DNA from 2 places in the Oceanobacillus sp. FSL K6-0251 genome. Region 1 is predicted to be linked to the other one. Evidence: a T-box and tRNA genes for the amino acid it is inferred to sense, from the RefSeq annotation. Region 1 holds a T-box; the other holds one or more tRNA genes.

Region 1 (3,179 bases):
TCCTCACGGTCTCTCACCATATTATAAAGTCTTGTTTCTCCCCAATGCGGATACCAATGCACTTTTTTAATTTCATCAAGAATATCCTGACGGAAATCTTTAATAGATGCAAACCACTGGGAAGTTGCACGGAAGATAGTTGGTTTCTTTGTTCTCCAGTCATGCGGATAAGAGTGTGTGATAAATTCTAATTTTAATAAGGCGCCATTCTCATCCAATTGTTCTGTGATAACTTTATTTGCTGCATCGTAAAATAAACCTTCAAATCCTGGCGCTTCACTCGTAAAGACACCCTTTTCATCCACTGGGCAAAATGCATCGATTCCATATCTGCGGCAAACATAGAAGTCATCTTCCCCGTGACCAGGAGCTGTATGAACACATCCAGTCCCCGCATCAGTTGTAACATGTTCTCCAAGCATAACAAGGGATTTACGATTGTAAAATGGATGCTGTGCTTCTACACGATCCGCTTCCTGCCCTTTGAATTTCTTCACAACCGTTACATCTTCCCAGCCTAATACTTCTTTCACATCTTCTAATAAAGCTTCTGCAATGACATATTTTTCATCATTTACTTGTGCTACTACATAGCTTAAATCAGGATGTAAGCTGATTCCTAAGTTCGCTGGAAGCGTCCAAGGAGTTGTCGTCCAGATAATAATCTTCTCGCCGCCGTCAAGCACATCTTTTCCATCCGTTACTTCGAAGGAAACATAGATAGATGGAGAGCGTTTATCTTGATATTCGATTTCTGCTTCTGCAAGGGCAGATTCAGAAGACGGAGACCAATATACCGGCTTAAGTCCTTTATAAATATAGCCTTTTCGTGCCATTTCTCCAAACACCTTAATTTGAGAAGCTTCATAATCCTTCGTTAAGGTGATATATGGATTATCCCAATCACCACGTACACCTAATTTTTTAAATTGTGTACGCTGGCTGTCAATTTGTCCAAGTGCATATTCTTCACAAAGCTTGCGGAATTCTGCAACAGACATTTCTTTCCTTTTTACTTTCTTTTTCGCTAATGCTGTTTCAATCGGCAACCCGTGTGTATCCCAGCCTGGAACATATGGTGCATAATAGCCTGTCATGGACTTATAACGGACAATAAAATCCTTTAAGATTTTATTCAGTGCATGACCGATATGGATATCTCCATTCGCATAAGGCGGTCCATCATGTAAAATAAATAAGGCTCTGTCCTTTGTACGTTCTAAGTTTTTTTGATATTGTTCACTTTCTTCCCATTTCTGTTGGCGCTCCGGCTCTTTATTTGGAAGATTTCCACGCATTGGAAAAGCTGTTTTCGGCATTAATAATGTTTGTTTATATTCCAAGATATTCCCTCCTGTTATTTTCATGACACATCGTAGATTAAATTTTTATATACAAAAAGAGTCCTCTAATCCCTAAAGGGACGAGAAGACTCGCGGTACCACCCTTATAAATTTAATGCACGGCATTAAATTCACTCGAAATCCGTAACGTGGACAGCCGGCTATTACTACATTATTTTCATAATAGCTACTCCAGAGTGATTTTCTAAAAGACTTCTGTATCAGGCTTCCACCGCCCCTGACTCGCTTACACAGAGTCATCTTCTATACTTTCTCTTTCATTGTATAACGATAGTGATTATGAAATTTTTAGCATAAATTAAATGTCAAAAAACATGATACTTGTATGAATTATATGTAATATACAAGCCTAAGTCAAGCCTTTAAGATTCATGCTCCATCAATTCTAAATCTTCATCCACTTCAGTATCAAATAATTCTTCCCAATCATCTGTACCGAGCATTTCTAATTGAGCCTGCACAAGCATGCGCATTCTTGATCGGAATACTTTTGCCTGCTTTTTCAACTCTTCCACATCAAGGGATATTTTACGCGCTTTACTTAATGCTTCGTTGACAATACGGTCAGCATTTTTTTCTGCTTCTTTCACAATTAATTTTGCTTCTTTTTGCGCACTGCCTTTAATATCTTCTGCTGTTTCCTGAGCAACCAGAATAGATTTATTTAATGTTTCTTCAATGTTCGTAAAGTGTCCTAATCGTTCCTGAAGCTCTTTCGCTTTTTGATCCAGTTCATCTCTTTCACGTATAACAATTTCATAATCCTTCATCACTTGATCAAGAAATTTATTTACTTCATCCACGTCATAGCCTTTCCATCCTCTTGCAAACTCTTTATTATGAATATCTAATGGTGATAGTGCCACCATCTCCACCTCCCTAATCGGTGCTTGCTTGAGCTTCCGATTTCTCTCTTTATTATTCAATAATTCCAGCTAAATTTCCAGCATTTATTGCAAAATTGCCGCCGTCATTTTGATTTTATCTTTCTTGGTTCTCCCGCGTATCGCTGTAATTTTACTTCTGCCTTTTCCGCGTACAGAGAGCATGTCCCCTTCTTGTAATTGGAATTTCACATCATCTACTACCCGGTAATTTACCTTTACGAGCAGTTTTTGAATCAAAGCAGCAGCGTCTTTTCGGGAGACACCATATATTTCTTTAACAACTGTATCTAAACGCAGGGAAGAAATAGTTTTATCATATTCTTTCCAGGCTTTTTTTTCTGTAACCAGCGAAGTGAGCGGCTGTTCTTTGAAAGATATACGAGATTTCTTAATAGATGTTAAATTCATCTTGATAAAAGGGACGACCTCTCCCGCTGCAAGTAAATGAATTTTCCCATCTGCTGCTGTAATATCTCCTAATTTTTTTCGCTTCACACCCTGTGATAAAAAAGCACCCATTACATCCCGATGCTCCAGACTTACAAATTTCTCCGGGTAAGATGCCTCCAGCAGCTCTACTTGAAACATATCTTCTGTAATGCTTTCATAAATAGGAGCAATCACCATTCTTTTTCGTTCACTGTACTCGGATCCGCCAAAAGCAGCTGCCTGAAGCTCGTCGTGATTAGTGCCTAACAGCATCTGCACGATTTCTTGTTCGCGCGGATCCAAAAAATCAGTCAATTTTGGAATATACGATCGCTCCACCTGGTCTTTCCATGAAAGAACCTGATCAATAAATGGCTGTTCTTCTTTTCGAAAATGCTGATAAACTTCCATGGTCATTCCTTTCCTTCAAGCCTAAAGCATCATTGCAAACTGGATAAATCCCATTCTTGCAAAATGCAATAATAATATCGCAACAATT
Region 2 (3,179 bases), 2.9 Mb from region 1:
GCTCCACCAGTCCTCACGGTCTGACTTCGCAGCACTTTGAACGCTCTCCTACCATTGTTCGTAAGAACAATCCGCAGCTTCGGTGATACGTTTAGCCCCGGTACATTTTCGGCGCAGCGTCACTCGACCAGTGAGCTATTACGCACTCTTTCAATGATGGCTGCTTCTAAGCCAACATCCTGGTTGTCTGTGCAACGCCACATCCTTTTCCACTTAACGTATACTTTGGGACCTTAGCTGGCGGTCTGGGCTGTTTCCCTTTCGACTATGAACCTTATCACCCATAGTCTGACTCCCAAGCGTAAGTAACTGGCATTCGGAGTTTGACTGAATTCGGTAACCCGGTAGGGGCCCCTAGTCCAATCAGTGCTCTACCTCCAGTACTCTCTATCTTGAGGCTAGCCCTAAAGCTATTTCGGAGAGAACCAGCTATCTCTGTGTTCGATTGGAATTTCACCGCTACCCACACCTCATCCCCGCATTTTTCAACATACGTGGGTTCGGGCCTCCAGTCAGTGTTACCTGACCTTCACCCTGGACATGGGTAGATCACACAGTTTCGGGTCTACGACCGCATACTCATTCGCCCTGTTCAGACTCGCTTTCGCTACGGCTCCGTGTCTTCCACTTAACCTTGCATACGATCGTAACTCGCCGGTCCATTCTACAAAAGGTACGCCGTCACCCATTAACGGGCTTCGACTACTTGTAGGCACACGATTTCAGGTTCTATTTCACTCCCCTCCCGGGGTGCTTTTCACCTTTCCCTCACGGTACTGGTTCACTATCGGTCACTAGGGAGTATTTAGCCTTGGGAGATGGTCCTCCCGGATTCCGACGGAATTCCACGTGTTCCGCCGTACTCAGGATACACTCCGGAGGAAATTCCTTTTCGATTACAGGGCTGTTACCTTCTTTGGCTGACCTTTCCAGGTCGATTCATCTAAAGAATTTCTTTGTCACTCCAATGGAATGTCCTACAACCCCAAGAAGCAAGCTTCTTGGTTTGGGCTCTTTCCGTTTCGCTCGCCGCTACTCAGGAAATCGATGTTTCTTTCTCTTCCTCCAGGTACTGAGATGTTTCAGTTCCCCGGGTCTGCCTCACCTACCCTATGTATTCAGATAGATGTACTGTTCCATTACGAACAGTGGGTTCCCCCATTCGGAAATCCTCGGATATCATGTTTACTTACAACTCCCCGAGGCATATCGGTGTTAGTCCCGTCCTTCATCGGCTCCTAGTGCCAAGGCATCCACCGTGCGCCCTTATTCACTTAACTAAAGTTTTTGAATAAGATGGCTGATTACAGAATGTAATCAGTTGTGTCGCTATATCAATAGCTTTTTTGCCTTATTTTTAAAGTTTGATGTCGTTGTTACTCTTATTTAGTTTTCAAGGTACAAAAATGGAGCCTAGCGGGATCGAACCGCTGACCTCCTGCGTGCAAGGCAGGCGCTCTCCCAGCTGAGCTAAGGCCCCATAAATATAATATAATTAGATGGTGGGCCTGAGTGGACTCGAACCACCGACCTCACGCTTATCAGGCGTGCGCTCTAACCAGCTGAGCTACAGGCCCATCTAAATATGATAGAGAATTGCTCTCTCAAAACTGAACCAAACAACCACGTACGAATTCCGTTATATATCCTTAGAAAGGAGGTGATCCAGCCGCACCTTCCGATACGGCTACCTTGTTACGACTTCACCCCAATCATTCGTCCCACCTTCGGCGGCTGGCTCCAAAGGTTACCTCACCGACTTCGGGTGTTACGAACTCTCGTGGTGTGACGGGCGGTGTGTACAAGACCCGGGAACGTATTCACCGCGGCATGCTGATCCGCGATTACTAGCGATTCCGGCTTCATGCAGGCGAGTTGCAGCCTGCAATCCGAACTGAGAACGGTTTTATGGGATTTGCTGGACCTCGCGGGTTCGCTTCCCTTTGTTCCGTCCATTGTAGCACGTGTGTAGCCCAGGTCATAAGGGGCATGATGATTTGACGTCATCCCCACCTTCCTCCGGTTTGTCACCGGCAGTCACCTTAGAGTGCCCAACTAAATGCTGGCAACTAAGATTAAGGGTTGCGCTCGTTGCGGGACTTAACCCAACATCTCACGACACGAGCTGACGACAACCATGCACCACCTGTCACTTTGTCCCCGAAGGGAAAACTCTATCTCTAGAGCGGTCAAAGGATGTCAAGACCTGGTAAGGTTCTTCGCGTTGCTTCGAATTAAACCACATGCTCCACCGCTTGTGCGGGTCCCCGTCAATTCTTTTGAGTTTCAGCCTTGCGGCCGTACTCCCCAGGCGGAGTGCTTAATGCGTTAACTTCAGCACTAAGGGGCGGAAACCCCCTAACACCTAGCACTCATCGTTTACGGCGTGGACTACCAGGGTATCTAATCCTGTTCGCTCCCCACGCTTTCGCTCCTCAGCGTCAGTTACAGACCAGAGAGTCGCCTTCGCCACTGGTGTTCCTCCACATCTCTACGCATTTCACCGCTACACGTGGAATTCCACTCTCCTCTTCTGCACTCAAGTCCTCCAGTTTCCAATGCACGTTTGCGGTTGAGCCGCAAGATTTCACATCAGACTTAAAGAACCGCCTGCGAGCGCTTTACGCCCAATAATTCCGGACAACGCTTGCCACCTACGTATTACCGCGGCTGCTGGCACGTAGTTAGCCGTGGCTTTCTGGTCAGGTACCGTCAAGGTACGATCAGTTACTATCGTACTTGTTCTTCCCTGACAACAGAGTTTTACGATCCGAAAACCTTCATCACTCACGCGGCGTTGCTCCGTCAGACTTTCGTCCATTGCGGAAGATTCCCTACTGCTGCCTCCCGTAGGAGTCTGGGCCGTGTCTCAGTCCCAGTGTGGCCGATCACCCTCTCAGGTCGGCTACGCATCGTCGCCTTGGTGAGCCGTTACCTCACCAACTAGCTAATGCGCCGCAGGCCCATCTGTAAGTGACAGCAAAAGCCGCCTTTCAACTTTCCATCAGGTGATAGAAAGTGTTATCCGGTATTAGCTCGCGTTTCCGCGAGTTATCCCAGTCTTACAGGCAGGTTGCCTACGTGTTACTCACCCGTCCGCCGCTCGTTCCACGAACTTCCCTCCGAAGAGTTCCGTTCGCTTCCCGCGCTCGACTTGCATGTATTAGGCACGCCGCCAG

The links. A T-box is a leader RNA that pairs with one kind of tRNA and senses whether it is charged. The one in region 1 lies ahead of ileS (isoleucine--tRNA ligase), so its partner is inferred to be a tRNA-Ile.
Region 2: it has a tRNA-Ile gene. The T-box ahead of ileS (isoleucine--tRNA ligase) is inferred to sense a tRNA for this amino acid. The anticodon was not compared.

What each region holds. Positions count from the first base shown of each region.
Region 1 is NZ_JBBORS010000001.1:3,102,554-3,105,732, forward strand. It holds gene ileS (isoleucine--tRNA ligase) at 1-1,343, opposite strand, end outside; T-box leader at 1,417-1,634, opposite strand; gene MKY45_RS15535 (DivIVA domain-containing protein) at 1,727-2,230, opposite strand; gene MKY45_RS15540 (YlmH family RNA-binding protein) at 2,315-3,091, opposite strand; gene MKY45_RS15545 (YggT family protein) at 3,113-3,179, opposite strand, start outside.
Region 2 is NZ_JBBORS010000001.1:246,833-250,011, reverse strand. It holds rRNA gene MKY45_RS01325 (23S ribosomal RNA) at 1-1,280, opposite strand, end outside; tRNA gene MKY45_RS01320 (tRNA-Ala) at 1,408-1,480, opposite strand; tRNA gene MKY45_RS01315 (tRNA-Ile) at 1,501-1,577, opposite strand; rRNA gene MKY45_RS01310 (16S ribosomal RNA) at 1,654-3,179, opposite strand, start outside.